Regions from separate parts of the Actinoallomurus bryophytorum genome, predicted to be linked through region 1. Evidence: riboswitches for the same ligand, from Rfam matches in the RefSeq annotation. Region 1 holds a riboswitch; each other region holds the start of a gene.
What was found. A riboswitch is a leader RNA that binds a small molecule or an ion and turns the genes downstream of it on or off. The one in region 1 is predicted to bind cyclic di-AMP.
Positions count from the first base shown of each region.

Region 2: another riboswitch for cyclic di-AMP. It lies ahead of FB559_RS28850 (C40 family peptidase); the one in region 1 lies ahead of FB559_RS00940 (C40 family peptidase).
Region 3: another riboswitch for cyclic di-AMP. It lies ahead of FB559_RS27855 (CHAP domain-containing protein); the one in region 1 lies ahead of FB559_RS00940 (C40 family peptidase).

Region 1 is NZ_VFOZ01000001.1:190,960-201,285, forward strand. Features, by position in the region: gene FB559_RS00925 (basic secretory protein-like protein) at 1-884, opposite strand, end outside; gene FB559_RS00930 (C40 family peptidase) at 1,172-1,678, opposite strand; gene FB559_RS00935 (C40 family peptidase) at 2,164-3,144, opposite strand; gene FB559_RS00940 (C40 family peptidase) at 3,178-4,086, opposite strand; cyclic di-AMP (ydaO/yuaA leader) riboswitch at 4,219-4,345, opposite strand; gene FB559_RS00945 (hypothetical protein) at 4,533-4,748, opposite strand; gene FB559_RS00950 (NYN domain-containing protein) at 4,786-6,126, opposite strand; gene FB559_RS00955 (DEDD exonuclease domain-containing protein) at 6,294-8,045, shown strand; gene FB559_RS00960 (rhomboid family intramembrane serine protease) at 8,054-8,800, shown strand; gene FB559_RS00965 (Lrp/AsnC family transcriptional regulator) at 8,865-9,152, shown strand.
Region 2 is NZ_VFOZ01000001.1:6,143,032-6,153,357, reverse strand. Features, by position in the region: gene FB559_RS28860 (CHAP domain-containing protein) at 1-487, shown strand, start outside; gene FB559_RS28855 (hypothetical protein) at 812-1,189, shown strand; cyclic di-AMP (ydaO/yuaA leader) riboswitch at 1,517-1,691, shown strand; gene FB559_RS28850 (C40 family peptidase) at 1,703-2,707, shown strand; gene FB559_RS28845 (class II 3-deoxy-7-phosphoheptulonate synthase) at 2,828-4,159, opposite strand; gene FB559_RS28840 (tetratricopeptide repeat protein) at 4,340-5,668, shown strand; gene FB559_RS28835 (DegT/DnrJ/EryC1/StrS family aminotransferase) at 6,588-7,712, opposite strand; gene FB559_RS28830 (M50 family metallopeptidase) at 7,814-8,551, shown strand; gene FB559_RS28825 (COG4315 family predicted lipoprotein) at 8,553-9,137, opposite strand; gene FB559_RS44885 (COG4315 family predicted lipoprotein) at 9,246-9,836, opposite strand; gene FB559_RS28815 (hypothetical protein) at 10,072-10,326, opposite strand, start outside.
Region 3 is NZ_VFOZ01000001.1:5,944,958-5,955,283, forward strand. Features, by position in the region: gene FB559_RS27825 (class I SAM-dependent methyltransferase) at 1-558, opposite strand, end outside; gene FB559_RS27830 (lycopene cyclase domain-containing protein) at 555-875, opposite strand; gene FB559_RS27835 (lycopene cyclase domain-containing protein) at 872-1,207, opposite strand; gene FB559_RS27840 (phytoene/squalene synthase family protein) at 1,240-2,193, opposite strand; gene crtI (phytoene desaturase family protein) at 2,190-3,761, opposite strand; gene FB559_RS27850 (RlpA-like double-psi beta-barrel domain-containing protein) at 3,919-4,524, opposite strand; gene FB559_RS27855 (CHAP domain-containing protein) at 4,611-5,345, opposite strand; cyclic di-AMP (ydaO/yuaA leader) riboswitch at 5,389-5,532, opposite strand; gene FB559_RS27860 (sirohydrochlorin chelatase) at 6,096-6,860, opposite strand; gene FB559_RS27865 (phosphoadenylyl-sulfate reductase) at 6,842-7,555, opposite strand; gene FB559_RS27870 (PDDEXK family nuclease) at 7,552-7,746, opposite strand; gene FB559_RS27875 (nitrite/sulfite reductase) at 7,743-9,395, opposite strand; gene FB559_RS27880 (hypothetical protein) at 9,695-9,877, opposite strand; gene FB559_RS27885 (TIGR03084 family metal-binding protein) at 9,960-10,326, shown strand, end outside.

The DNA.
Region 1 (10,326 bases):
AGCACGACGTGCCGGCCGAGCGCGTTGAGGCGGCCGAAGGCGGTGGGGCTGATGACGACGCGGTCCTCCCCGGTCGCCGTTCCGCCGGCGTCGCCGGTGACGGTGGCGAGCGCGGCGATGTCCCCGAGATTGCGTACGTCGCCGACGAGTTCCTCGGCCTTCTGCTCGGTGGCGGGGACGAGCGCGACGACGCGCCGGGACCATCGGTCGCCCACGACGCCGGAGACGATGCCGACGCCTTGGTCGAGGCGGTCGGCGATGTCGCGGAGCTCGGCCGTACGCGCGCGGGCGTCCTGGCCGGCCACGGCGCCGTCCTCGGCGAGCACGATGCTGCGGCGGCCCCGCACGACCTTGAGGCTGCCGCCGCTCCAGATCTGCGGATCGTCGCGCAGGCCGTGCGCCGCCCCGTCGCCGGAGACCACCCAGCCCGTACCCGGGCGGCGGTCGAAGGTGAGGTACTCGGTGTAGACGAGCTCCCGGCGGTCATAGCCCCGCAGCCGGTAGGCGAGCCTCAGCCGTGCGGTCCAGCCGTCGTCGGCGGCCACCGCCGGGCGCGTGTCGGCCAAGGACTCCTTCCACCCGGTGAGGGGGACCTCGGCCAGGTTGTCGAACAGCACCTCCTGCCCGGCGCGGAACGCCTGGCCCGAAGGGTCGACGGTGGCGAGGAAGGCGGCGCGGTCGTGCGCGAGGACCGCGTGGGAGCGGCGCTGGAGCAGGGAGTTCACCGTCGCCGTACTGGGGGCGGGCAGTGCCCCGGCGACGGGCCGCGAGGGAGCGGCGGACCGGCTCGCGCCGTCGTGGAGTGCGACGTAGCCGATGCCGGTGACGAGGTTGGCCACGATCGCCAATCCGGCAAAACCGGCGAATATGGGCAGCGCAGACACGCGCGAGTCCGCATTCCCCTTGGCCGGCATGCGCGCGATCCTAGCCGCCGCCGCTGAATGCGCCGGGCCGACCGCCCGGAAGCGCCGGGGCTCGTCCGTTACGGACGAGCCCCGGCGCCGGACACGCCCTTGGGCGTGTCCGGCAAACCCTCCTCCGGCTGCGCGACGCCCAGGCGGCGCCTCGCCGCGTTGTCGTCGGTCGCCGGCCCACACCGGGCTGACTCCTCCTCCGCCTTGCGACGCACCACCTGGACGCCGCTCGCTACGGACAGGATCGTCAGACACGCCTAGTACGGCCGTACGCCGCCGTTGAAGTGCCCGCGGTAGTAACCGTTGATCAGGACCTGCTTGATCCGGGTGCCCGTGTGGGCCGCGTGGATCATGTACACCTTGCCGCCGTCGACCTTCGAGACGATGCCGGTGTGGCCGTCGCCGTAGAAGTAGACCAGGTCACCGGTGGCGAAGTCCGTGAACTTCACGTGCCGCTTGACGTGGCCGTGCTGGGCGTCCGCCGTACGCGGAAGGCTGACTCCGGCCTTCCGGTAGGCGTACTGGACCAGACCGGAGCAGTCGAAGGCGGCGGGCCCGGCACCGCCGTAGCGGTACGGCTTGCCGATCTGCTCGCGGGCGACGGCCACCGCCGTCAGCCCGACCTTGTGTCGCGCGTTCCAAGACGTTTTCGCCGCGGTGTCGGCCGCCGTCGGAGGGGCCACGGGGATGACGGTCAGGGTGGCCGCGTCGGCCGCCTGGACCGTCAGGGCCGTGGGCGCGAGTACGGCGCCGGCGGCCAGCATGCCGCCGGCGAGGCGGATGCGTGCGGGTGAAGCGGTCGAGGGGGTGCGATACAGGGTGTTCTCCTTCCATGGACGCCAACCGGGTCGGCGAGGGGGTTCGGGCTGGAAGCCGCCCTACGGTGCGCCTGTCATCGCAGGTGCCCGACTCACCCTGGAGAGCTGCGTCTGTCGCGCAGTCGGGTCCCCGGCTCCGCGTGCCCGCGGACTAGGCGTGCGCGGCCACCTGACGCGTCCCTGATGGACGGTTTCTGCGGCTGGCCGCTTATCGGCGCATTCCGGAAAATGTCGAAATGGAAATCCCCGGCACGCGTTCCACGACGCGTGAATGCCGGAATCCATCCCGGCGATGCGGTGCATGGGACGTACCGCACATTCGCCGCACGCTAGCAAGACCGCATGGCATCGGCAAATTTGCGGCAAAAGCGTGGCGGCGCAATCACATAACGTGAATTGCGCCGCCCGCCATTATGAGATCTACGTCTCTGTCAGACGAGACGCCCGGCACCGTAGTAAACGGAGCTGTAGTACGCGTCACTCAGACTGGCGATCTTCACGACGTCGCCGGTGTGCGGGGCCTCGATGAACTTCCCGTTGCCGACGTACATGCCTACGTGATCGTTGTTGCTGAAGAACACCAGGTCACCCGGCTGCAGATCGGCCTTGGCGATCCGCCTGCTCGCGCTGTACTGGTTGGGCACGTAGTGGTTGATATTGATGCCGATCTGCTTGTAGGCCATCATCGTCAGCCCGGAGCAGTCGAAGGAGTTCGGACCGGCGGCACCGAACACATAGGGCTTGCCGAGCTGGGCGCAGGCGTACCGCAGCACGGTCTCGGCCCGGCCGGTGGCCAGGATCGAGCAGTTCGCCTTGGAGCTGCCCGGGTCGATGTTGCTGCCGAGCCTGTTGATCAGCGTCAGCTGCTTCCTGATGGCCGTGTTGGCCGCCGCACGCTGCTTGTCGGCCTGCGTCTTCTGCTGGGCGAGCTGCTCGGCCGCCTGCTGGGCCAGCGCCTTCTGCCGCTCCAGCCGCTGCGCCGACGCCAGGAACTGGGTCAGCTCCGCGGCACGGTTGTTGGAGACCTGGGTGAAGGCCGTCATCTGGTCGAGCACGGCCGACGGGTCCTTGGCCGAGAGCAGGTCCGGGACCGAGCCGGCCTCGCCTCCGGTCTTGTACGCCGCCGCGGCCAGCTGAGCCACCCTGACGTGCAGCTGCTCGAACGTGGCCTTCTCGGTCGTGACGGAGGAGTTCAGGGCCTTCAGACGGCTCTGAGCGGCCTGCCAGTCCTCCTTGGCCTTGTTGTACTGGTTTCCGAGCTTGTCGACCTGGTCGTTGAGCTGAACGAGCTGCTTCTTCGCGGCACTCAGCGATGGAGTGGGCTTGGCCTCCGCGACGGTGGCGGGCATCACGAGCCCGGCCACCACGGCTGCTCCGGCGGTACCGACGAACCAACGACTGGTCTTGGACATGCTTGTACGCTTCATCTCCACTTTGACGGCTCCCTACGGACGGCCCGCGCCGTAATAGGCGGAGCTGTAGTAGCCGCTCAGGCTCTCGATCTGGACGACCGTGCCGGTGTGCGGTGCGTGCATGAACTGGTTGTTGCCGACGTAGATGCCCACGTGGTTCAGGCTGTCGAAGAACACCAGGTCGCCGGGCTGCAGGTCCGAGCGCGCCACACGGCGGGTTGCGTTGTACTGGTCGGGCACGACGCGGGGAAGGCTGACGCCGGCGTGGCGCCAGGCCATCATCACGAGTCCCGAGCAGTCGAAGCCGGAGCTGTACGGGCCGGTGCCGCCATAACGGTAGGGGGCACCCTTCTGCTCGTACGCGTACTCGAGGGCGAGGCGGGCACTGCCGGACGCCGGTCCGGTGTAGGTGCCGCCGTGGCCGCCGGAGGAGGAGACACCACCGCCGAGCCTGTTGACCAGCGACCGCTGCTGGCCGGCCTTCTTCTTGAGGCTGGCGAGCTGCTTCTGCTCGGACTTGAGCTTGGCGTTCAGGTCGTCGGCGGCCTGCTGCGCCTGCGCCTTCTGGCGCTGCAGCAGCTGGGCGGCGTTGAGGAACTGAGTGACCTCACTCGACCGGTTGCGCGCGACCTGCGTGAACACCGAGATCTGGTCCAGGACGTCCGCGGGGTCGCTCGACGACACGAGGGCCGGAATGTCGCCGGACTGGCCGCTCTTGTAAGCGGCGGCGGCGAGCTGCACGACCCGTATACGGAGCTGCTCGTACGTCTTCTTGTCTTGGCTGACCGATTTGTTCAGCGCGTCGAGCTTTTTCTTGGCGGCCTGTCGTTCTTCTTTGGCCTTGTTGTAAATATTGTCCTGATGGTCGACCTGAGAGTTCAGCTTCTTGAGCTTGGCCTGACTCTCTTTCAGTGATGGCTTCGGTGCTGCCTGCGCGGGCATGACAGGCACGATCAGCGCCGTGGAAGCCGCTACGCACAGGGTCGTGAGGGCTCGAAGCCCAACCCTGCCTCCTGGCAGCCAGCCACCGGCACTACTGCCGGCACTGCGCTTTGTGGCCACGATTGCGGCACGCCCCTCTCCCAAGGACCGCCTACCGGGTTAGCTGACGGATTCGGGCGTGGAAGTCGCCCTACGGAGCAGATGCGCTCCGATTCACCCCTGGAACCTGGTTCCCCGGCTCGTACGGCCAAAGGGAGACCACCATCGACGGAGGTCTCCTCGTATGCCGTAGCGACTCGGCGGGAGCCCGTCGCCGTCGCCTGGGGGGCGACGAACGAGCGACTGACTCAGGGCGCGAGACTAGTCAAGTATCACCCTGGTAACAACCGCTTCTACGGGAAAAACTCCAATTCCCGTCAATAGCGCAACAGCGTGCGCACGTGCGACTACGAGGCGCGCTCATCGGAGATCGTCAGCCGCAGAGGCGGCAACATGCCGCCTTCGGCGAGAACATCCAGCGCACGGCGCTCTCCGTCGCCGATCTCCACCGCCTCGAACGGCGCGCCGAGCATTGCGGACACTACGCAGTCGGCGCAGCCGACGTTGCGTACCTCACACTTTTCGCAGTCGATGAGCATGGTGTCTCCTCGTGTCGACGTCATGACACAGACGCTAGAAGGAGGCACCGACAGAAACGCGTCAGGTGCGGCTGAGCCGTCTCAGCAGCAGCGATGCCGGGGCCGGGCGGGCGTCGGCGCGGCGGGCCGAGTCGCAGACCTCCTGGTCGGAGGAGATGACCACCACCGCCCGGCCGCCCGGCTCCGCGCGTACGAGCTGGCCGATGAGATCGTCGGCGGTCTGCCCCGGCGCGCTGAACAACACGCGTACGCCGCGTGGCGCCTGCACCGCGACCGGAGCGTCCAGCTCCGCGCCGTCGAAGACCACGGTCACCTCCGCCTTGGTCTGGGCGTGCAGGACGCCGACGCCGGAGATGAGCCGGGACCGCTGGTCGGACAGCGGGATGTCGCCGTAGCCGGTCTTGGTGACGTTGTAGCCGTCGATGATGAGGTGCACCTGCGGCAGCATGAGGAGCTGGTCGAGCAGTGCCGGGTCGCTGTCGGCGAGGGCACGCCCCGGGAGCGTGCGGTGCCCGGGCTGCTGCGGCGCGACGGCGCCGACGCTGTCGGCCGGGCGGGTGATCCCCGTCGGCAGCCCGATCTCCTCCCGCAGCCCCTTGGTCGCGTCGGTGAGGGCGTCGAGGAGCACCCGCAGCCGCGTCTCGTCGAGGTTGCGTCCCTCGCGTGCGGCCCGGCGGGTGTTCTCCACCGCGGACTCGGCCTGGGAGAGCCTGGCGCGCAGTCGGCGCAGCTCCGCCTCTGTCGCCGCGCCCGCGGCCGCCGCACCGGCCCGCTCCTCGCCGGCCTGGCGGTCCAGCTCCTCGGCGCGCGCGTGCTCGCGCTTGGCGCGGGTGCGGCTCTCGTGCAGCTTCTTGCGGAGCTCGGCGTTCTCGGCGCGCGAGCTGCGCAGCTCGGTACGCAGCTTGTCGATCTCTTCGGTGCGTGTCGCCTTGGCCGCGGCGATCTGCTCCTGCAGCTCGGCCAGCTTGCGGATCGTCTCGGCCTCGTCGGCCGCGAGCGCGGAGCGTTCGAGATCGCGGCGTGCCGTCTCGACCCGCTCCGGCCAGCCCGGTGGCCGGATGAGGTAGGCGAGGGCCGCGACGTTCACCGGGTCGGCCGCCGCCGGCACCGTGCCCGAGTCGAGCGCGGCGGCGAGCTCGGGCTGGCCCTCGCGTACGACCTCGGCGACGCGTTCGCGGAAGTCGGTGTCCTTTTCCAGCTGGGTGGCGATCGGGGTGGCCGCCAGCCTGGCCCTGCGGCGTGGCTCGAACCGGGCGACGCGCCGCAGCGGCGCGGGGATCTCGTCCGCCCGGAGTGCGCCGACCACTTCGGCGGCGAGCTCGACCACGCGCTGCCGGACGGCCTCTGGCAACGGTTGATCGAGCTGTTCGCCCGGGCCGGTGTCGATGATCTGTCTCCTCACGCATGAGCCGGTCGCGGGCCCCGGAAACGTGCCACCGGCGGCCCCTACCCCCGTCGCTGCCCAGCGTAGACGGCACGGCACCCGGGAGTAGGTGATCCGCCGACGAATGACCTCGGTGTTCCCCCGCACGCCGTGCATTGTCGGTGGCCACCCGTACGGTGCGTGCCATGGCCTCCGAAGGTCCTGCCGTGCAGGGCACCCTCGACGATCTCGGCACGCCTCTGATCGGTGTCACGTTCGTGATCGTCGACCTGGAGACCACCGGCGGCTCGGCGCACGACTCCGCCATCACCGAGATCGGCGCCGTGAAGGTCCGCGGAGGAGAGATCCTGGGCGAGTTCGGCACGCTCGTCGACCCGGGCCAGGAGATCCCGCCGTTCATCACGGTGCTGACCGGCATCACCCAGCAGATGGTCATCGCCGCGCCGCGCATCGACGAGGTGCTCCCGGCCTTCCTGGAGTTCGCCCGCGGAGCCGTGCTGGTGGCGCACAACGCACCCTTCGACATGGGCTTCCTCAAGGCCGCCTGCGCCGCGCAGGGACGCCCCTGGCCCGCACCCGCCGTCGTCGACACCGCCGACCTGGGGCGCCGCCTCCTCACCCGCGACGAGGTGCCCAACTGCAAGCTCTCGACCCTCGCCCGCTTTTTCCGCGCCACCACCGAGCCCTGCCACCGCGCGCTCTCGGACGCGCGGGCGACGGTCGACGTGCTCCACGGGCTGCTGGAGCGGGCCGGCGCGTTCGGCGTCGAGTCCCTCGAGGAGCTGACGAGCTTCGCCCGTGCCCCCACGCCGGAGCAGAAGCGCAAGCGCCACCTGGCCGACGCGGTGCCGGCCGCGCCGGGCGTCTACATCTTCGAGGACGTGCGCGGCGAGCCGCTCTACGTCGGAAAGAGCGGGCGCCTGCGCACACGCGTCAAGTCCTACTTCACGGCCTCGGAGACCCGCCGGGGCGTCCGCGAGATGATCGGCATCGCCGAACGCGTCCGCACGATCGTGTGCGCGAGCGCGCTGGAGGCCGAGGTGCGCGAGCTGCGCCTCATCGCGGCCCACAAGCCGCGCTACAACCGCCGCTCCCGCCATCCCGAGCGCGCCGTGTGGCTCAAGCTGACCGCCGAGGTGTTCCCCCGGCTGTCCATCGTCCGCGAGGTGCGCGACGACGGCGGCTCCTACCTCGGCCCGTTCGGCAGCACCCGGGTCGCCGAGGAGGCACGCGCGGCCGTGCACGACGCCGTCCCGCTGCGCCAGTGCACCCAGCGGCTGACGCTCCGCGTGATCTCCGAGGGCCGGGCGAGCACCTGCGCCCTCAGCGAGCTCGGCCGGTGCGGCGCGCCCTGCGAGGGACGCCAGAGCCCCGACACCTACTCCGAGCACGCCGCGTACGCCCGCGCCATCCTGACCGGCGACGTACGCCCCGTCGTGGCCGCCGCACGCACCCGCATCGACCGGCTCTCCGAACAGCTCCGTTACGAGGAGGCGGCGGCGCTCCGCGACCGCCTGGCGGCCTTCGTGCGGGGCGCGGCGCGCTGCCAGCGCCTGTCCGCCCTCGCGGGGATCGCCCAGCTCGTCGCGGCCCGCCCCGCGTTCGACGGCGGCTGGGAGCTGCACGTCGTACGGCACGGCCGGCTCGCCGCCGCCGGCACCGTCCCGCCGCACGCCCATCCGGTTCCCTACGTCCAGGCCCTCGTCGCCACCGCCGAGACCGTACGCCCCGGTCCCGGCGCCGCCCCGCGCGCCTCCGCGGAGGAGATGGAGTGCGTCCTGCGCTGGCTCGACTCCCCCGGCGTACGCCTCGTCGAGGTGGACGGCACCTGGAGCTGCCCGGCACACGGCGCCGAGAGCGTGCGCCGCTGGATCGAGGCCGCTTATCGGGAGACCGATTCCCGTAAGGTTGACCGCGCCGGTCGGCCGATGCGTTAGGAGCAGGGGTGGCGCTGCCGCTTTATGACAACCAGCCCACTCGGCGTGCTCCGCTGGTCACCTATCTCCTCATCGCCGCCAACGTGGTCGTCTTCCTGCTGTCGCCGGTCGCCTCGATCGGCCACCAGAACGAAACGGACGGCCAGCGCAAGTGCGAGCAGGTGACGTTCCTGCTCAAGTACGGCGCGATCCCCAAGGAGATGGTCGACAACCGGGCGGAGCCGATGCCCGCGGAGGTCGCGGAGGCCTGCCACCCGAAGCCCTTCCACAAGCGGCCGTGGCTCTCCGCGCTGTCGTCGATGTTCCTGCACGGCGGCGTGGCCCACATCCTGGGCAACATGGTCTACCTGTTCGTCTTCGGCGCGGCCACCGAGGACCGGCTGGGGCGGCTGCGGTTCCTGGTCTTCTACCTGCTGGTGGGCTACATCGCGGCGTACGGCTTCGCGCTGACCTACCCGGGTTCCCTGACCCCGCTGGTCGGCGCCTCGGGCGCGATCGCGGGCGTGCTGGGCTCCCACCTGGTGCTGTATCCCCGGTCGAGGACGATCACGCTGGTCCTGTCCTTCATCCCGTTCCGGCTGCCGTCGTGGGTGCTGCTGGCGCAGTTCTTCGTACTCCAGTGGTTCAGCCTCGGCGACCAGAGCCAGACGGCGTACGTCGCGCACATCTACGGCTTCGTGGCCGGCATGATCTGCGGCCTGCTCGTACGCCGAGGCGGCTTCGCCCGCAAGTCGGCGGCACTGAGCTGGCAGTGATCCACGCTGGACTAGGCTTTCGGCACAGCCCTGAGGCCGACGCCACCCATCGCAGGAGGACCTCGTGATCACCGCCATCGTGCTCATCAAGGCCGACGTCTCACGCATCCCCGAGGTGGCCGAGACCATCGCCGGCCTCACGGGGGTAAGCGAGGTCTACTCGGTCACGGGTGAGTTCGACCTGGTCGCCCTGGTCCGCGTACGACAGTACGAACAGATCGCCGACGTCATCCCGGGCGGCCTCAACAAGGTCGACGGCGTGACCCACACGGAAACCCACATCGCCTTCCGCACGTACTCCCAGCACGACCTCGAAGCCGCCTTCTCCCTGGGCCTCCCGAGCGCCGACTGACCCACGCCCGGGGCGGTGCGTGAGGGGCCCTAAGGACGCCACTGCGGGCGAGCGACCGCGTCCGAGATGACGGACCGGCGTGGGGGGCTCAGCACGCCGGAGCGACCAGCCCACGGCCGGGCGACCACACACCTGCACGGACGCAGCCGCTCTGCCGCCCCCTTCCGGCCAGGGCGACCGCTCGCGGGAACAGACCCCGACGCGGGGCACCGAGGCTCAGGACAACGCGGCGACCCCACCGCCGGGCCAGGGCAGGCCTGGACGGACGTAGCCAGCACGACCACTCCGGAACCACAGACCTCGAAGCCGGACACCGAGGCTCAGCACGACGCGGCGACCCCACCCCCGGGCCAAGGCAGGCCTGGACGGACGTAGCCAGCACGACCACTCCGGAACCACAGACCTCGAAGCCGGACACCGAGGCTCAGCACGACGCGGCGACCCCACCCCCGGGCCAGGACAGGCCTCCACCCCGTCACCCCTTCCGGCCAGGACGACCGTCCTGCGGGAAAACAGACCCTGGGATGCGGGCCGGTAGGACACAAGGTCTAGCCAGGCTGTCGCAGGCAGGTCGCGATCGCCATTCTGATGTCACTAACCGACCCATCGACGACGTGGCAGGGGCCGCAGGCCGCAGGCCGCCCCAACGGGACCCGGCGACCCACCACCGGGATACATGCCGGCGTTCGATCGCGTGCGAGGGGGGCGCTGGGCGGCGCGTCCGTCAGCTGGTGGGGGTGGCAGGTGCCGGGGACGCCGGCGCCGGACGCTGAGAGAACGGCATGGGCATCCTGTCTCACGCGTGTATTGGGGGCCGAGCCGTCGGCATACAGGTAGGCCATCCGGACCGGCCCCGCCGTAACCGGATGGTTCTCAGACGCCTACGCGCGCCATGACTCCATTGGCTCCAGGCACGGCACGAGGGGACGAGCATCCGGGTAGCCCGACGCCAGCCGCTGACGCGCCGGCTTCGCGGTCGGCCCCGTCGTCACGCCACCATGAGCATCAGCGGGCGAGCGCGGCACCGATCGCCGTCGACGCGAGACCCAGGCCAAGTCGCAGCCATGCCACCGCGCCCCGCTACGTGCTCATCCGGACGCTGCCGGTTCGCCGACTCCGGCGGCCCGCCAGCTCCGCGTCGCAGTGTTCGCCAGTTCCGGCGGCTAGCCGGTTT
Region 2 (10,326 bases), 6.0 Mb from region 1:
GAAGTACGTGCCCAAGCACTCCGCTCCGCCCCCGTCGGCCGAGGCCCTCACCCAGCAGCCGGGCACACCGCAGTCCGAATTGCAGACGACCGCGCAGCACGACTCCGCGCCGCCGCTGCCGGACCAGCAGGCCGCCCTCACGGGGTTGCTGGCCGTCGTGGTGTTCGGCACGGTGGCACTGGCGCTGAGCAAGTCCAAGGTCCGCGTCCCCATGCCGGCGGCGCCGAACGTACGCGTCCGCAAACGCGGCAAGCACCACCGCACACCCGTGGAGCTGCCCGCCGAGGTCAGCGTGGCCGATCTGGACCTCGCCGAGTCCAGTACGACGATCATGCCGATCCTGTCGGCAGAGGCCGCCGCACTGGCCGAGGACAAGGAGTTCTGGGGCAAGATCACCGAGCTGGAGGAGGACGTCGAGCTGGCGTTCTGGGACACCCTCCACACGGCACTGTCCCAGCCGAGCTCCGCAGAGTCCCTCAACGTGTGAACCCGAGCGGGCCCTCCTCACGACGAGGAGGGCCCGCTCAGTTCTGACAGGCACCGGCGACGAGCCCGCGGCTCCCTCGCGTGAACGCACGCGCCACCGAGGCATCGACGACGCGGCGTCCATCCACGCGCTCCGGCCGAGTGGCCGTCGCCTCCTGACCGACGAGCAGGCGCTGCGGCTCCCGAGAAATGCGGAACCCGATTTATGGGGCTCGCCGCTGGATTCTCCAAGGTGGGTAGTGCGGAGAGGGATGGCGCGTTCCCGCGCCTCCACACACCCGCGGACCATCAGGATGCGGCCTCCGATCCCGATGCCGGCGAACGCATGTTGCGCCATCTCGCGCGGTGTCCCTATCCGTTCGGGTGGCAGGCACTGGCCCGCAATCCGCGTACGCCCGCGTATCTGCTCGGTGAGCTCTGCTCGCGGCGCGACAGCACGTGGAACGGCAACCGGTTGCTGCGGCTGGTGGTCGAGCACCCCAACGCCGATCGCGCGGTTCTGCTCGGCGTGCTGGACGAGCTCGGAAACCGGCTGCGGACGTCGACGAGCCGGCCGTACGCGGCCGTACTTCTGCTCGCGGGCCGGCCGGAGCTCATGCCGGATGAGGTGCGACATCTGGCGGCGCTGCCGGGCGCGTCAGCGCGTATGCGAGGCGGCCTCAGGCGCCGCCTCGCCCGGCGGGAGTCCACGAGTGGCGGATGAGTCTTCACCCGAGGGCCTGAGCCCTCCTCCGGCCGTGGATGCGCCCCGGTCGTTCCGGACGGGACCTTTCTCCTGTTCTCGTGCTGCCGTTGATGATCGGCGGCCTCCAGAGCGTCCTGACGCCGCGTGCGACCGGCAGGGCGCATGTACGAAACGACGGTGGATACACCCCACCAAAACCCTGTGTTCGACTGCGTACTAGGAGTAATGGGCCAGGTCGGTATCACCCACAGTGACCATCCTCAAAGACGGGAGGCCATCTCCGCATGTTCGGGTTGGCCATCCCGTCACGGTCCGTTAATGTCCAGCGGTGTCACCGGCCGGTAACAGGCCGGACCGCCGAATCGTTCGCCGCGCAGCCAGCGCGCCGACGAACCGGGGACCCATTCGCGGAGCTTCAGGGGCTCTCCCCCGCTCCCGGTCCCGGGGTGAATCCGTAACCGGTAGGGCTTCTCCTTGCCCGAACCCGTCAGCTAACCCGGTAGGCGGCCCAGGAGAAAGAGGAGCACCTGAATGGAGCCTTCGCGATCCGCGAAAGCGCATCATAGGAAGCACCGCACGGGCAAGACCGTCGTCACCGGCATCCTTCTCGTCGCCGGACTGAGCGCCCTGCCGGCACGGCACGCCGGCGCCAAGCCGGCTCCCGGTATCGACACTCTCCGGCAGCAGGCCGGCCAGCTCAACACGCAGCTCGAGCAGCTCACTGAGCAGTACGACGGGCTGCGGGTACGGCTGCAGCAGGCACAGCGTGCCGCGGAGGTGGCCAAGGCGACCTCCACCCGCGAGACCAAGGCGCTGAAGAGCATCCAGCAGCGCGTCGGCAGGCTCGCCGCGCTGCGCTACATGCACGGCGGCACCGACGAGGCACCGGCGCTGTTCGCCGCGCCGGACCCGCAGGCGCTGCTGGACCAGGCGGCGACCCTGCACTACTTCACCCAGCAGGACGACACACAGGTCCGGCAGCTCACCCAGGCGATCCAGACCGCCGAACACGCCTGGCAGAACGCCCAGGTCCACGCCACTCAGGCGGCTGGGCTCAAAACACAGCTCAAGCAGAAGAAGGCGACCATCCAAAAGACCCTCGACAAGGTACGCAAACCGCTGCTGAAGGACGCCGTCGAGCGTGCCGGGCGTGGCGAGAGCGTTCCGGTGATCCCCGGGGGCCCCACCAAGGCGATCGGCGCCGTACGCGCGGCGCTGTCGCAGCTCGGCGTCCCGTACGTCTGGGGCGGTGCCACGCCGGGCGGGGGCTTCGACTGCTCCGGCCTGACCATGTGGGCGTACCGCCAGGTCGGCGTGAACCTGCCGCACTACGGCGGCGACCAGTGGAACGCCGGGGTCCACGTCTCCCGCAGCCAGCTGCAACCGGGTGACCTGGTGTTCTTCTACTCCGACATCCACCACATGGGGATGTACCTCGGCGACGGCAAGTTCGTGCACGCGCCGCACACCGGGGACCGGGTACGCGTCGCCGACCTGGCGACCCGGCCCTTCGCCGGCGCCGTACGCATCGTCTGAACAGGCGGGGGCCTCGGGACCGCGAGGGGCGTCCCGAGGCCGTGGAGCCCGTACGGACGGGACCGCGGCGCCCGGCGGCCGGACCAGGCCCGGCCACCTGCCGCCGCGCGCCGCGGGCTCCTACTTGGTCGTGCGGTACATCTCCGCCACCATGAACGCCAGGTCGAGCGCCTGCCCGCGGTTGAGCCTCGGGTCGCAGGCGGTCTCGTACCGCTGGTGCAGGTCGTCCTCGACGATCTCGTGGCCGCCGCCGACGCACTCGGTGACGTCGTCGCCGGTGAACTCGAGGTGGACGCCGCCCGGATGCGTGCCGAGGGCGCGGTGCACGTCGAAGAAGCCGGCCACCTCGTCCACCACGTCGTCGAACCGGCGGGTCTTGTAACCGCTTTCGGCCTCGAACGTGTTGCCGTGCATCGGGTCGCAGATCCACGCGACCTGTGCGCCGCTCGCGGTGACCTTCTCCACCAGCGGGGGCAGGTTGTCGCGTACGAGCTTGGCGCCCATCCGGATGACGAACGTGAGGCGGCCCGGCTCGCGCTGCGGGTCGAGCGCGTCGATCAGGGCCAGGGCGTCCTCGGCGGTCGTCGTCGGGCCGAGCTTGACCCCGATCGGGTTGCGGATGTGGCGCATGAACTCCACGTGCGCGCCGTCGAGCTGCCGGGTGCGCTCCCCGATCCACAGGAAGTGCGCCGAGACGTCGTACGGCAGGCCCGAACGTGAGTCGATGCGGGTCAGGGCGCGCTCGTAGTCGAGCAGCAGCGCCTCGTGGCTGGAGTAGATGTCGACCCGGTGGAACTCCTCGGGGTCGGCGCCCGCGGCGTTCATGAACGCGAGTGCACGGTCGATCTCACCGGCGAGGCGCTCGTAGCGGCGCCCGGCCGGGCTGTTGGCCACGAAGTCCTGGTTCCAGGCGTGGACCTGACGCAGGTCGGCGTACCCGCCCTGGGTGAAGGCACGGCAGAGGTTCAGCGTCACGGCGGCGGCGTGGTAGGCGCGCAGCAGGCGTCCCGGGTCAGGGGCGCGCTCCTCGGCGGTGAAGCCGAAGCCGTTGACCATGTCGCCGCGGTACGCCGGGAGCTCGACACCGTCGCGTACCTCGACCGATTTCGAACGCGGCTTGGCGAACTGCCCCGCCATCCGGCCGATCTTCACGACCGGCACGCTCGCGGCGTAGGTCAGCACGACCGACATCTGCAGCAGCGTCTTGAGCTTGTTGCGTACGTCGTCGGCGGTGGCGCCGGAGAAGGTCTCCGCGCAGTCGCCGCCCTGGAGCACGAACGCCTCGCCGCGCGCGACGGCGGCGAGCTGGCCGCGCAGCAGGTCGCACTCGCCCGCGAACACGAGAGGCGGGAGCTTGGCGAGCTCCGCGGCCACCGCGTGCACCTGCGCCGGGTCGGGCCATTCGGGCTGCTGGGCCGCTGGACGTGATCGCCACGTGTCAAGGAGGTCCACGAGTCCCAAGGGTATCGACCACTACGCCATGCCGGGGCACGCGACCATGCACAACGCGATGTCGTTGCCCAGGGCTTGGCCGGAGTTTTCCGGGTTGATCACTGCGGCTACGGCCGACGCGAAGGTCTGCGATGATGGGCCGACTCCCCGCAGGCAGCCGACCACGCATGAGGTTCTTACATGAGCACCACCAGCCGCGCCTACGACATCTGGCTACGCAAGCCGGAGGAGGCCCAGCAGCTCCTGGAGTCGAAGCGGTCCGACCTCGACGGTGACGGGCTGTCGCTGTTGTCCTGGCTCGTCCTCACCAACGAGCGCGACGACCGCAAGGCCGAGCAGCTCGCCAACACGGCCGTCGCGGCCGGTGGCGACACCCGCTTCGCCACCGCCGCGCTCTCCGAGGTGCACAAGTGGCGGGGCGACTACAACCGCGCCGCGGAGATCGTCCGTGCCGCGCGCGAAAAGTACCCGACCATCCCGTGGTACGCGCTGACGCTGGCCGACATCCTCAAGGACGGCAACCGCATCGACGAGTCCGAGGCCCTCCTCGAGTCCGTCGTCAACGACCCCCAGCTGCGCCGGCACGCGCTGAAGCGGCTGTCGAAGTGGGCGGTGGACCGTGGCGACAACGTCCGCGGTCTGAAATACCAGACCGAGCTGATCGCGCTGGCCCCGGACTACCTCGTGTACGCCTCGGACTACACCCTCCTGGCCCACCTGCGCCTCGAGGCTGGCGACCCCGCGGGCGCGCGTGACGTTCTGCACCGTGGCGCCTCGATCTACTCGGGCAACGCCCAGATCAGGGAGATGCTGCACCGGCAGTTCGGCGAGACGCCGCCGGCGAAGCCCCCGACCGTCGCCCCGGTGGACGAGCGGACCGTCGGCGCGCGCCGCATCCCGATCAAGACCAAGATGATCACGCTGCGCAGCGGCATCCTCCCGATCATCCAGGAGGCCACCAACGGGCAGCTTCGGCCCGACGACATCCTCGCGCTGTCGGAGAGCCCGGCGTCGGCCGGCCAGGGACGCATGATCCCGCTGGAGATGATCACGCCGGAGGGCATGGCCAAGCAGCTCAGCAAGTTCGTCGGCAAGATCGGCCCGCTGCACAGCCCGGCCGGTATGCAGGGCGCGATCCTGGAGGCGGGCCGTACGAAGGTCCTGCTCGGGGCCGCCGCCGGCGCGGCCGGCAAGCTGGTCGGCAAGCGCGGCTGGTTCTACCGCGTCGCCGGGCCGGGCGCCGCGATGATCGACGACGTCGCCGCGGCACTGCCGCCGCACGACCACCACCTGCTCTTCGGCCCCGGCCGCCCGGACAAGCTGTCTGAGGACCTGTCCGCAGCGCTGGGCTGCCACGTCTGCGTCGTCGACGCCAACAACCTCACCGGCGCGTGGGTGGTCGGCGCGTCGGCGGGCGTCGACCGCAAGTGGGTCGAGAAGGTCCTGTCGGACAACCCGGCCGGCAACGAGGACGAGCAGACCCCGATCGTGCTGATCCGCAAGATCTGACGACGAGACGGCGCGCCGCCACGGCTGTCCGGCGGCGCGCATCGTCGTAGGGTTTTCCTCCTCGCTCGCGCCTTTCGCCGGGAGGCCGGCGAGCCGGCCCGACACGGCGCCCCAGCCACCCGCGCGGGGCACCTGCGGCATCGCACGATCCCCTGAGCCGGTGGCGGACCGGTCCGCCACCGGCGCCCCCCGGCAACCCCCTCGCGGGACACCCGCCTTCACCCTCGGCATCGCACATCCCTCTGGAGCCGGTGGCAGACCCGTCCAGCACGGCCCAGCCACCTCCGCCCGGGCACCCGCCTTCACCCTGCGGCTTCGCGCAAATCCCCGAGCCGGTAGCGAACCCGTCCCCCACCACACCCCAGCCCACCCGCCGTCACCCCCGGCATCACGCGATCCCCCGAGCCGGCGGCAGACCCGTCCGGCACGGCACGGCAGCCATCTCCACCTCTCAGCGCCCGGTTTGACCAGGTCAAATAAGGTATCCCGCATGGGCGGGCGGATGGTCGACAGGCGTGGGCGGCGGGTCGAGGTGATCCTTCTCGACCGCTGTGACGGTGGCGGCATCCGCCCGTGGATCCGCGTCTCGTGGCGGGGAGTCCTGCTCGGTCCCGGCTGTGACCGTGGCATGGGCAGCGGTTACTACCGCCGGGTGGAGGACGCCCTCGCGCTCGTCGACGCCGAGAGCCTCGTCGAGATCATCGAGTTTCCCGGGCCGTTAGGACGGACCGGTCCCGTACCGGGACCGGAGATCCTCGGCCCGGCCGGCAGGAAGGCAGACCCGGCCTGCACGAGGGCAGGCCCGGCCCGCACGAGGGAAGGCCCGGCCCGCACGAGGGCAGACCCAGTCCGCACGAGGGCAGGCTCCCGCCGGGCGGCGGGCTTGCGGCGGTCATCCGCCTCCCCGCCCGGCGGGCGCTCACCGGTGCGCGGCGCCGATGGCCTCGCGCGCGGCGAGTGCGATCTGTTCGACGTGCCACTCGCTCAGGCCCTGGTGTACAGGGAGGGCGAGCATCTGGTGGCGCAGCGGCTCCAGCTCGGCGTAGCGCTGACGGTCCAGCAGTGGATGCGGCACCGGCCAGATCTCGATGGACCGTACGCCGCGCTTCTGCAGCTCGGCGATGGTCCGGTCGCGCTCCGGCACGCGTACGGGGAAATAGAGCGGCGCGACACCGTCGGGCAGGCCGCGGAAGCGGTCGAGGCAGACCTCGGGCAGGGAGTTGAGCAGGATCTGGTAGTTGCGGCGCCGCTCCTCACGGATCCGCGCGCCGTCCGCGCCGTGCACGGCCCACTCGGTCATGCGCGAGGCCTTGGACGCCGCGCTCTCCATGTCGGCGACCTCGAGGTTCCACTCGCCGATGACGGTCTCGGTGAGGGTGCCCGCCTCGACCGCCTGCTCGGTCTTGCTGACCTTGCGGAAGACCTTGGTGGCGGGGGCGCGCAGGACCCCGGCGCGCGACTGGGCGGCCCAGCCCATGCCCTGGGAGGCGATCGAGCGTGCCATGCCCTTCCACGGTGGCCGTCCGGTCGCCTCGATGGAGCCGCCGCGGATGAGCACGGCGCCGCCGTCGGGCACGCCCAGCGACTTGCGGGGACAGAAGATGGCGGCGTCGCCGCGCGAGCCGATCGCGCTGCCTCCGTCGTAGGAGAACAGCGCGTGCGCGGCGTCCTCGATCACGCGGGTGCCCGGCGGCACGGGCGGCATCGGGAAGCCGTAGTAGGAGATCAGGTACGTCGCGTCGGACTGCTCGGCGGCCCGCATCAGGTCCTCCTCGTCGACCTGAAGCGTCGGGAAGACCCGGTAGAAGATCACCTCGATGCCGGCCAGCCGAGCCGCCTCGACCTCCGAGCCGCAGTGGTAGGCCGGCATCGCCAGCCGGTGGCCTGGCCCGAGACCGAGGGCCTTCAACGCCAGCCAGATGGCGCCGCGGCCCAGATGGGTGAGGGTGAGCCCGTCCGAGTCGAACGGGAAGAGCCGGGACCGCCGCGTCACCAGGGAGGCCGGCTCGAGTGGCGGATAAACGCTCATCAACGGGTCGCTCATAGTGGCAACACCTTACTGGCCGACATGGGGTTGGATATGGGTTCGCCGGGCCGACGAAACTTCGCGGGCCCCGGGCACGTCGTACCGGTCAGAGGTGATGAATGGACCTGTCCACTCTCGGCGACGTCTGGCATGACGTCGTCGGCACGCAACCGCATCCGCCATGGTGGCTCGTCACGCTCACCGGAGTGGCGGCGCTGGGGGCGGTCTCGGTGCGCTCGGTGTGGCACGTGCTGCGCAACGTCGTGACCATCGCGCACGAGGGCGGCCACGCGGTCGCCGCGCTGGTCACCGGCCGCCAGCTGCACAGCATCCGCCTGCACTCCGACACCTCGGGCGTCACGGTGTCGAGCGGCAAACCGTACGGTCCCGGCATGATCCTGACGGCCTTCGCGGGGTACGTCACTCCCCCGCTGCTGGGCCTCGGCGCCGCCGGGCTGCTCGCGGTCGGACACATCACCGCCCTGCTGTGGGGCGGCATCCTGCTGCTCGCCGCGATTCTCATCCTGATCCGCAACATGTACGGCGTGTTGTCGGTCGTCACGACCGGCGCGGTGTTCTTCGTGGTCTCCTGGTTCGGGTCGTCGACCGTGCAGGCGGCGTTCGCGTACGCCTTCACGTGGTTCCTGCTCCTGGCGGGCGCGCGGCCCGTACTCGAGCTGCAGAGCAAGCGCGCGCGGGGCCGCGCGCCCGACTCCGACGCCGACCAGCTGGCCCGACTTACGGGCATGCCGGGACTGATGTGGGTGTTCGGGTTCGGCATCGTCGCGGTCGTGGCGCTGGTGGCGGGCGGTGTCTGGCTGCTGCCGTCGTCGCTGCCGCAGCTGCCGAACTGGTGACTCACTTCACCTTCTGCCCCTTGTCGGCGTCGATGACGTACCAGGTGGTGCCGTTCGAGGCGACGCCCTGGCCCTTGATGTCACGAGGCTCGGCGTCCCTGGTCGAGTAGTAGAGCGGCCAGCCGTTGTACTCCACCTGGACCGGGCCGTCGGACCGGCCGATCGTGCCCAGCCAGGCGGAGTTCACACCGGGCCCGGCGTTGATCTGGCCGTTGGTGAACAACGGCGGCCACTCCTTCGTACAGGAGCCGGTGCACATGGACTCGAAGTCGGCGTTGTCCTTGGCGGACACGTAGATCGTCCGGCCCTGGCCGTCGACCAGGATCCGGCCGTAGCGCGTCTCCCGGGTGCCGATCTCCAGCGGGACGGTTCCCGGTGCCGGCGACTCCGGGCCCCCGGTCGATGACGGTTCTGGTGCCCCCGTCGGCGGGGGTGTCTCCGCCGACGGGGACGACTCGGGGACGGGCGACGATGGCTGGGCGTACCCGCCCGAACGGGGCAGGGCCGGTTGCCTCCCACCGCAGCCCGAAGCGAACAGGCCGAAGCCTGCCGTCAGCACGCAGGCGACACTGACTGCCTTGCGCATGTGAGTCCACTCCTTCGCACGGAGACGTGAACGGAGTCGACGATCGCGGTGGCGGCGCCGCCCGCGGGCGTGGCCGCCACCGGCGAGGCTTCTTCGGCCTGCTTGCGGCTACTTCTTCTCGAGCTTGTCGCCCTTGCCCGCGTCGACGACGTACCACTTGGCGCCGAACGCCTCGAGACCCTGGCCGAGCATGTCGCCGGGCTTGGTGTCCTTGGCGTAGTGGTAGAGCGGCCAGCCGTGGTACGTGACCTGCTTCGTACCGTCGGACCGGTCGGTCATGCCGAGCCAGGACGCGTTGACGCCGGGGCTCGCGGTGACCTTGTCGGTGGTGAGCAGCGGCGGCCAGGCCGTGGCGCACTCACCGGTGCAGGTGGGCTTGCCGGCCTTGTCCTTCTCGAACAGGTAGAGCGTCATGTCCTTGCCATCGACCAGGATCTTGCCGATGCTCACGTCCTTGGTCTTGACCTCCGCCGGACCGGTCGGCGTCATCGACGCCACGGGCGGCGAGGACTCCGTTCCCTCGGTGGCCGGCGGCGAGGACTCGGGCGCCTCCGTCTCCCCCGGTGATTCCATCCCGGGCGATGACGGCTGGGCGAAGCCGCCCGATGACGGAACGGCCTTGTGCTTGCCGCCGCAGCCCGTCATGAGCATGCCGAGGCTGGTGGCCAACACGCAGGCGGCCTTGACTCCCTTGCGCATTTCTGTCGCTCCTTTCGCACGGTGACGTGGAAGGCACCAGCAGGCGCAGCGACGTAGTCCGCCGTTATGCCCCAGGTTCGCCATAGGCGGGAACGTCTGGCCTGCTTGTCGAGGCCGTCCCCCCGTGTGCCCCCGCACCGAGGTCCCTGCCCGCCCGTTGTTAAATGGGAACCGATTCATTTCTTAACTGAACTTGGGAAAGCGCGGCGTGACATGACGATCCCGAGCGCCGGAATCAGGAGTTCAGCTCTTCCAGCCCTTGTCGGAAAAAGGCGAGAGCGGTCTGCCGCTGGTCGTCGGCGGCGAGGAGCGCGCCGTAGGTGAGGGACGCGCCGCCGAAGGTGGCGTCGGCCCAGAAGGCGCCGCTACGCCTCTGCCACGGGGACACGTAGAGGTAGGGCTCGGGGTGGGCGTCATCGCCGGGGGAGGCGCCGTAGGAGGCACGCCGGCCGGCGGACTCCTCGCCCAGGTCAAGAGCCGGGTCGAAGTG
Region 3 (10,326 bases), 5.8 Mb from region 1:
CGCGCTGCGCCACAGATAGCGGTACAGGCCCGCGTCGCCGGTCATCAGCCACCCGGCCGGGATGATCACGCTCCAGCACACCGTGTGCCAGACCAGCCGGGTGAGGGGGTCGTCCCGTACCGAGTAGTCGTGCACGACCAGCGACCCACCGGGCCGCAGCAGGGCGAGCAGCGTGCCGAGGGTGGTGTCCGGGTCGGGCAGGTTGCGGATGAGGTACGCGGCGAAGATCCCGTCGAAGGGTTCCCCGGAGAGATCCTCGACGCGGCGGTGCGTGAACTCCACGGTCGCGGGCCATGACTTCGCCCTCGCACGCGCGAGCATGCCGGCCGAGGCGTCCAGGCCGACGATGCGCGCACGTGGCGCCGCCGCCAGCAGTGCCGCGGTGGAGGCGCCGGTCCCGCATCCGGCGTCGAGCAGCCGTACGCCGTCGCCGCCTTCGGGGAACCGGAACGCGCGGGCGGAGCGCCGCAGGTGGGCGTGGTACCCCGGGTTCGCGCCGACGAGCCGGTCATAGGCAGGGGCGCCCCGGTCGAAGGCGGCCGTCACCTGCTCGCTCACGTGCCCTCCCGGCGGTCCGGCGTACGGTGCCAGGCGAGGAGGGTGGCCGTGACCAGGGTGAAGCCGAACAGGAAGTCCTCGACGGGGATGTCGAACGGGACCCGCAGCCCGCTGAGCTGGTGCGGGTCATAGACGACGACCGGTGCCGACAGCTTGGTCAGCCAGCCGTCGACCGCGACCTGGAAGCCGAACACGATCGCCATCGTGATCCAGTAGTGGCGCTGCCGGAACAGCCCCGTTCGCAGCCGGAGCAGCTCGATCGCGACCACCGCGGCCACCGAGGCGACGGCCGGCAGTGTGTACCCCAGCCCGTTCACCGCGCGTCCTGCCCGTACGGCTGCCGGACCGGTGACAGCCGCCTTACGGTCTCGAAGGTCAGCACGGCGCAGACCGGGACGACGAGGAAGAACAGCGCCTCCTCCAGCGGCAGCGACAGCGGCAGGGCCAATCCGGTGACGTAGCGCGGGTTGTAGCTCCACACGCCGGCCGCGATGGCGATGACGTCCCAGCCGGCGAACACCGCCGCGACGGGCAGCACGGAGCGTGTGAGCCGGCCGGGCCGCCGGTAGACGCGGCTGCCGGACAGCTCGAGGGGCAGCGTGACCGCCGCGCATCCGGCCAGCAGCAGCAGATACTGCAGGTGGTCCATGGTCGATCCTTTCCGCACGTACGGGCCGCGGGTCACGGCAGCTCACGGGCTGGGCGCGTACCGGCGCGCGCCCACAGCGCACGCGTCAGCGCGCTCCCGGCGAGGGTCAGCCGCCGGCCGGTGCCCACCGACACACGGCCCGCGAAGACGTTGTGGTCGCGTGCCTCGATGCGCTCCAGGATGTGGGCGTAGAGGGTGCAGGCCGTTGCCACGCAGGGCCGGGACGCCGGATGGAGCAGCGCGATGGCGGGACGCGCCAGGTCGTAGACGGCGCGGGTCCGGGCGATCTGGTCGGCGAGCGCGCGCCGTACCCGTGGCTCGGGGCGCCCGGTCTCCCGGCAGCGGGCGAGCAGGGTGCGGTCGACCCCGTAGACGGCGAGCTCGTCGGCGGGCAGATACAGCCGGCCGCGGTCGAGGTCCTCGGCCACGTCGCGCAGGAAGTTGGTCAGCTGGAACGCCCGCCCGAGCGCCGCGGCGCCGGGAGCGGCCTCGGCCGGTTCGCACACCGTGCCGAGCACGGGCAGCAGTTGCAGCCCGATCACCTCGGCCGAGCCGTGCATGTACTCCCGTAAGGCGGCCCGGGTCGGATAGCCGCTGACGGTGAGGTCCATCCGCATCGAACGCAGGAACGCCGTGAACAGCGCGCCGTCGATGCCGAACCTGGTGGCGGTGTCCACGACGGCCGCGAGCACCGGATCCTCGCTGCGGCTCCCGCGCAGTCCGGCGCCGAGAACCGCCTCGAGGCCGTCGAGCCGGGCCATGGTCTGGGCGGCGTCCACGCCCGCCGCCGGCTCGTCGACGAGGTCGTCGGCGTAACGGGCGAAGCCGTACAGAGCGTGGATCGCCGGTCGCCGGGCGGGCGGCAGGAGCCGGGTGGCCAGGAAGAAGGTGCGCCCGTGCCGGGCGTTGAGCGCCCGGCACCGGGCGTAGGCGGCACGCAGCGAGGGATCCGTGATCCCAGCGGCGTCCAGCTCCCGGCCCGTCATCGGCCACGGTTCATTGGTCCCTCACCGCTCCTCACTCGCTCCGCGTCCGGCTTGCCTCGCGGCGCCGGTGCCGGTTCCGCGGCACGTCGCGGGCGTGCGACGGGCATGCCGGTGACCCGGTCGGCGGCCAGCCGTCCCGACAGCAACGCGGTCGGGATGCCGACGCCGGGTACGGTGCCGCAGCCGGCGAGCACCACGTTGTCCGTCGTACGGGGCAGATTGGCGGGGCGGAACGGCCCGGTCTGGCCGAACGTGTGCGACAGGCTGAACGGCGTGCCCGCGATCAGCCCCTGGCGGCCCCAGTCGGCGGGCGTCAGGACGTGCAGGATCTCCGCCTCTCCGCCCAGCCCGCACCGGTCGGCCGCGAGGCCGGCCACCTCGCGGGCGTACGACGCGCCGATCCGGTCCCAGTCGAGATCGCCTCGCGCCAGGTTCGGAGTGGGGGCGAGGACGGACACGAGCTGCCGCCCGTACGGGGCGAGCGCCGGATCCGTGGCGGTGGGCCGGGTCAGCGCCAGTGAGGGGTCGCGCATCAGGCGGCCGTCGCGGATGAGGTCGTCGAAGGTCGTCCGCCAGGCGCGGCCGAACAGCAGGTTGTGGTGCGCCGTCCCGCCGGGGCCGGGCACGCTGAGGTGCGCCACGACCGCCGATGGCGCGGCGACCAGCGGGTACGGCCGTCGCGGGACATGACCGAGCAGCCGGTAGGCGGTCGTGAGCTCGCACGTGAGCACGACGGCGTCGCATTCGATCCGCTCGCCGTCCGCGGTGTGCACGGCGGTGACCCGGCGATCGCGGCGCTCCAACCCGGACACGGTGATGCCGCAGCGGAGGTCCACACCGGCGTCCGTGGCGGCACCGGCCAGGGCGTCGGGCAGCGCCCGCATTCCGCCGCGCGGGAAGTACACGCCGCCGACGGTGTCCATGTAGGCGATCACCGCGTACAGCGCCGGTGCGCGTCGTGGCGACAGCCCCGCGTACAGGGCCTGGAACGTGAAGACCCGGCGCAGCCGCTCGTCGCGTACGAACCGGCCGACCGCGCGGTCCCAGCGTCCGAAGCCGCCCATCGCCGCCAGGCGCGCCAGCCCGGGTGTCAGCAGGCCGAGCGGAGAGTCGACGTTCGCGGCGATGAACCTCGCGTACTCCACCTCGTACAGCCGGGTCAGCCAGTCGCGCAGCCGCGCGTACCCGGCCGCCTCGCGCGGTCCGGCGAACGCGCGGACCTCCTCGGTCATGGCCTCGCGCCCGGTGCGTACGTCCAGGGAGGTCCCGTCGCAGAAGTAGGCGCGGTACGCGGGGTCCAGCCGGGTCAGCGGCAGCCGGTCGGCCAGTGAGGCGCCGACGGCGCCGAGGGTCTCTCCCACGATCTCCGGCATGGTCAGCACGGTCGGCCCGGTGTCGAGCCGGTACCCGCCCACGTCGCGGCGCCCGGCCCGCCCGCCCGGGACGGCCTCACGCTCCAGGACCGTCACGGTACGGCCGCGACCGCACAGGTGCAGGGCGGCGGCCAGCCCGGAAAGTCCCGCACCGACCACGACGACATGGTCGGTCCTGCCGAGGACGCTGCGCATGTGGCAACGAATACCCCGCTGACCAGGTCGTTTACACGACCTCCCAGGCCATGATTGCGCCGGGACCGAGCCGCGCGGCACATGGTTCGGGGCCCCTCAGGACTACGAGGGGCCCCGAACGCCCCCCAGGGGGGAAGGGGGGCGGGAAAGAAGGTTCTTACTTCTCGGACACTCCGGTCGCCATGTCGTAGCCGGTGCCGGAGTGGCGGTAGACGGGGCCGGTGCCCAACTGGAGCACCTGAAACTTGATCGGGACCGAGTTGGACCGGGTGCCGGTGAGGTACTGCATCATCTCCTCGGACAGGTCGACGATGGCCGGCGGGTTGTGCTGGGCCACCGCCCACTCCGCGGGTCCGAAGTCCTCGACCACGCCGACGGCGCTCTTCTTGCCGATGGTGACCTTCACCTTGGTGCCGAGTGGCCAGTAGGGGCTGGCCAGGGTGTGGTACGACATCGGCTTGCCGGACGCGGTCTGCGCGTCCCAGAACGATGTGCCGGTGGAGATGCCGCCCGGCAGCGCGGCGGCCTTCTTCTCTGGCGCGTGCGAGGGCAGCTTGAGCCCGTGGCCCACCTCGCCGGGGACCAGGCCGGAGACGCCTCTCGACGCCTCGACGGTGCTGGCGCTGGCCGCCTTGGCCGGCGGAGCCTCCGTGTGGAGGACGGCGACGGAGAGCCCGGCGCCGACCACGGCGACTCCGGTCACCGCGGTCGCGATCGTCTTGGCGGAGAACCGGTCGAAAGTGTCACGACGGAAATTGATCATGGGGGGAAATGCCTCTCAGCACAGGGGGATTTGGGGGGATGTGCAGGCTGAACACACCGGTCGGCGAGCGGCCGGGGAGGCGTGGGTCAGGCGTTGTCGGAGCTGTACTCGGGGTAGCCGTAGCCGACGACCGACGACACGTCACGGGTGCGGATCTTGACGGCGTTGTCGGTGTTGCCCTCGATGGTCTGGATGGTGCCGTTGTGGTTGTCCTTCATGACCATGCCGACGTGGTCGATGCTGTCGATCGACTTGCTGCCGCTCCAGGAGAAGAACACGACCGCGCCGGGCGTCGCGTTCTGGCCCCAGCGGCCCTGGTCCTTGAACCACTGGGCGTGTGTACGGGTGAACGCGTCCGCGCCCATCCCCTTCACACCCAGCTGCGCTCCGATCCAGGAGACGAACATGTCGCACCAGTTGGCGTTGGCGTAGTCCGAGACCTTGCCGCCGTCGCGCTTGACGCCGCGCTCGGCCCAAGGGGAGGAGACGAACCACTTCTGGAACTTGGTGCCGCCGCCGAGGGAGTCCTCGGTGACACCCACCTGGGCGGAGGCGAGCTTCAGCGCGTCCGCCGCGGTGGGCGTCCAGGCACGGCCACCCTTGAGGGCATTGGTAATACCCTTACCGGGCAGAGGTACCTGCGCCACAGGGTGCGGCGCCTTCGAGGGCGCTGCGGCACGGGGTACCACCGCCAGCGCTCCGGCTGAGATCGCGTTGACCTTCTGAGATGAGTGGGCAGGGGCCGCCGCGATCAGGCTGATCGCGGTCGCACCGGCCGCCGCGACGCCCGCGAGGGCTCCGCCGAACTTGGTGGCCTGCATTACACGGCATGACTTCGTGTGTCGACCTGACACGATGGGGTACTCCTTCGCTTCCATGCCGCTTACCGGGTTAGCTGACGGGTTCGGGCGTGGAAGCTGCCCTACGGCGCATTGGGGATGCGTCGATTCACCCCAGTGGTGCGGTGGGTCCCCGGTTCCGCGATGGCGGATTCAGCGGGAGCCGTCCGTGACATGGACGGCTCTTTAAGAGACAGGGGGAAAGGGGGGCCGCGATCGATCCGCGGCCGATGTATTCAGGTCTAGGGGGTCTTGTACGACATGGCGTGGGTCCTTACTCCAGACGCCTACCGGGCTGGCTGCGGTTCGGGCGTCAGAATCGCCCTACGGACACGCTGGAGGCGTGCCGACTCACCTCAGGAGACACATGGGGTCCCCGGCTCCGCCTGCTCAGGCGGATGCGGCGGGCCGCACCGGCATCAGAGGTGATCCATTAGGGGGGATCCCGGGAGATGCGCGGGAGCGACGCGTTTCTTGGATATGAGCCGCCTCGGCCCTGGAAGGGGGGCCCCTCTCACGCTTCCTCGCGTGCCGCACGTCTCGCGTGCTGGTGGGCAGGCCCTGGCCGGCGGATATGGTTCGGACGACGCATGGGGGGCGTCGCCGGTCAACCGAACATAGCAAACATATTTCGGGCCGTAAAGGCCAAATATGGACATGCACCCCATCTGACCTGGGAGAAGATCACGGGCCGGGCGTCCAGACCCCGGATCCCCGGCGAACAAAGGGGTTTCAGCCGACGGCGGCTTGATCACCCAGCGTGATGATCTCATCGTGGCGCTGGATGATGATCTCGGCCAGCTCCGGCGCGGGGCCGAGCGCCGCCGAGACCGCCTCCGCCCCGGCCGCGAGCGACTCCTCACGGACCTTGTCGGCGAAATGGCCCGGAGCGAGGAAGTAGGAGGCGACCGCGACCCGGCGCGCACCGTCCTCGCGCAGGGCGCGTACGGCCTCGGCCGGCGTGGGGCGCGCCGCGGAGGCGTAGGCGGGGACCACGCGCCCCCAGCCGCGCCAGCGCCGCGCCATGGCGTTGATCGTCGCGTTCGCCGACGGGTCGCTGGAACCCGCCGCGGCCAGCACGAGGGCCGTGCCGGGGTCGGGCGTCACGCCCGCCTCGGCCAGCCTGCGCTCCAGGGCCGCGGTCATCAGCGGGTGCGGGCCCAGCGTGGCGCCGTACCGCACGCGCAGCCAGGGATGGGCCCTGTGGACGTCGGCGAGCGCGCCGGGGATGTCGGTCTTGCTGTGGTACGCCGAGGTGAGCAGCAGGGGGAGCACGACGGCCTCCCCGGTGCCTTCGGCGGCCAGGGCGCCGAGCACCTGCCCCGGGGCCGGCGGAGCGTGGTCGAGGTAGGACGTGAGGACCCGCAGACCCGACCGGCGGCGTACGAGGCCGAGGAGCTCCTCGACCGTCGCCGCCGCTCGCGGGTCACGGCTGCCGTGCGCCACCGCGACCAGCGGTGCGGTGGACACGGACGGCCTCAGAGGTTGATGCCGCATTCGGACTTTCCCGTGCCGGCCCACCGGCCGCTGCGGGGGTCCTCACCGGGCGCGACGCGCTGGGTGCAGGGCTCGCAGCCGATCGAGGGGTACCCGTCGTACTGCAGCGGGTTCACCAGGATGCCGTTGTCCTCGATGTAGGAGGTGAGCTGCTCGTGCGTCCACCGCGCGAGCGGGTTGACCTTGACCTTCCCGCGGGCGGCGTTCCACTCGACGACCCGCGATCCGCGCCGGTGCGAGGTCTCCTCGCGGCGGATGCCGGTGATCCATGCGAGGTACGGGTCGAGAGCGCGGTTCAGCGGCTCGACCTTGCGCAGATGGCAGCACAGGTCGGGGTTGCGGCCGTTGAGCCGTGGCCCGAGGTCACGCTCCTGCTCGGCCACCGTCCGCGACGAGGTCACGTTCACCACGTTGATCGGATAGACGAGCTCGACGGCGTCGCGGGTGCCGATCGTCTCGGCGAAGTGGTAGCCGGTGTCGACGAACAGCACGTCGATACCGGGCCGGATCTTGGCAGCGATGTCCACCAGCACGGCGTCCTTCATCGAGGACGTCACGCAGATCCGGTCGCCGAAGGTCGCGATGGCCCAGCGGACGATCTCCTCGGCCGGCGCCTCCTCGAGGGCGTCCGCGGCCGACTCGACGATGTCGGTGAGGTCGAGTGCGGCCGGCGCGCGTTCGAAGGTGAGGGTCATCTCCTGGCCTCCTTGTGCTCGCCGGACGGCAGCCCGGGATCGGTGGCGGCGCTCAGCGCGCCCGTACCCACGTACCGGAGCCGGAACGCGCGGGTGCAGGCACGGCAGTGCCAGCCACCGTCGCTCTCGTACGGCTCCAGGTCCTCGTCTCCGCAGTAGGGGCAGTAGAACGGAACGGCGCGTTCGGTCATGCGAGATCCCCCTGCTCGGCTCGCTGGACCCAGTCGGCGAAGGACTCGCCGTCGGTCTTTTGCTTCTGGAACCTGCGGAGCACCCGCTCGACGTAGTCGGGCAGCTCGTCGGCGGTGGTCTTGAGCCCACGGACCTTCTTGCCGAAGGCGCCGCCGATCGAACCGCCGAGGTGGATCTGGTAGCCCTCCACCTGGTTGCCGTCGGCGTCCGTGACGAGCTGGCCCTTCAGCCCGATGTCGGCGACCTGGATGCGCGCGCAGGAGTTCGGGCAGCCGTTGATGTTGATCGTCAGCGGCTCCTCGAAGTCCGGCAGCCGCTCCTCCAGCTCGGAGATCAGGTCCATACCGCGCTGCTTGGTCTCGACGATGGCCAGCTTGCAGAACTCGATGCCGGTGCAGGCCATCGTCTGCCGCCGGAACGTCGACGGCCGCACCTGCAGGTCGTTGGCCTCCAGATCGGCCGCGAGGGCCTCGGTGCGCTCCTCGGGCACGTCCAGGATGACCATCTTCTGCTCGGTGGTCGTGCGGACCCGGCCCGAGCCGTACTCCTGGGCGAGATCGGCGATCACATGCAGCAGCTCGCCGTTGATCCGGCCGACCTTGGGCGCGAACCCGACGTAGTAGTTGCCATCGCGCTGGGGACGGATGCCGACGTGGTCGCGGCGGGCACCGGCCGGAGCACCGGGCGCCGGGCCGTCGGGCAGCGCGTAGCCGAGGTAGTCCTTCTCCAGCAGCTCGCGGAAGCGCTCGGGGCCCCAGTCGTTCATCAGGAACTTGATGCGGGCGCGGTGGCGCAGCCGCCGGTAGCCGTAGTCGCGGAAGATCCCGGCGACCCCGGCCCAGACCTCGTGCACCTGGTCCGGCCGGACGAAGGCGCCGAGCCGCTTGCCGAACATCGGGTTGGTGGACAGGCCGCCGCCGACCCAGATGTCGTAGCCCTTCTCGCCATCGTCGTTGACGACGCCGACGAAGGCGATGTCGTTGATCTCGTGGACCGTGCACTGCGCCGTGCAGCCGGACAGCGCCGACTTGAACTTGCGCGGCAGGTTGGAGAACTCCGGGCTGCCGATGTAGCGCTCGTTGATCTCGTGGATCTGCGGCGTGGCGTCGATCACCTCGTCGGCGTCGATCCCGGCGAGCGGGCAGCCGAGGATGACCCGCGGGGTGTCGCCGCACGCCTCGGTCGTGGACAGCCCGACCGACTCCAGCGTCTCCCAGATCGCGGGTACCGACTCGATCTCCACCCAGTGGAGCTGGATGTTCTGCCGGTCCGTCAGGTCGGCGGTGCCGCGTGCGTACTTGGTGGACACGTCCGCGATCGCGCGCAGCTGCTCAGGGCTCAGCTGACCGCCGTCGATGCGGACACGCATCATGAAGTAGCGGTCGTCGAGGTCCTCGTCCTCCAGGATGGCGGTCTTGCCGCCGTCGATACCGGGCCGCCTCTGGGTGTAGAGGCCGTACCAGCGGAAACGGCCGCGCAGGTCGGCGGGGTCGATCGAGTCGAAGCCCGCCTTGGAGTAGATGTCGACGATCCGGTCGCGGACGTTCAGGCCGTCGTCGTTCTTCTTGTTCTCTTCGTTCTTGTTGAGTGGCTCGCGATAACCGAGGGCCCACTGACCCTCGCCTCGCCTCTGCTGACGGGGTGGCATTCTGCGCGTCCTCCGTGTGGTGTGGCGGGACGCGAGGCACGCCGGCAGGTCATACTGCTGGCTCAACATTGAGCTTTGGGACAGACACCGGCACACCGCGCGCCCATGAGGCAATAGCGGTAGATCAGTGTCAACGACAGACGGCGCTGCCCACGCGGAGGTAGTCAACGTGCCGGCGCATCACCAGCAACGGATTAGCAGCAGCCATACACCGATGATGACATGCCGTTCGATGAGTGTCCAACCTTGTCCGATATGTGGACTTCTGTCCCACGTGCCGACCGGTCGTTCCGGGGTGCTCAGCCCTGCCGGAGCCAGTTGACGCCGGGCTCAGGCCCCTCTTCGTCGGACTCGCCGGACCCGCCGGGTTCGGCCGTCACGGCCGGAGCGGTGTCATCGCCGGCCGGCTGGTGCTGGCAGTCGCACCAGGTGCCGCGCGGGCAGTCGCCGTGCCGCCGGTCGCGGCAGGCTTCGCAGATCATGCCCTCATTGTCCTCCCAGCGTACGTATGCCGGGGTGAATCACCAGCAAGACCCCCGAACGCCGTTCTGTACGCTGGGGCGGATGGCTGTGGCGATGAACGTACTGATCGGCGACCTCCTCGCGGAGTCGGCCGACCTCGAACGGCTCCTCGCGCCCGATGTCCTGGCGGTCCCGACTCCGGCGGCCGGTTGGACCGTACGGGACCAGATCACGCATCTGGCCTGGTTCGACGGCGCCGCGGCGCGCGCGGTGACCGGACCGGGCGCGTTCCGCGAGGAGGTACGCGCGGAGCTCGCGAAGGGCCTGGACACGGACCTGCTCGTACGGGAGCGGCGGTCCATGGCGGCCGAGGAGGTCCTGGAGTGGTTCGGCGCGGCGCGCCGCCACCTGACCGAGGTCCTCTCCTCCGCGGACCCGGAGGCACGGATCCCCTGGTACGGCCCTGACA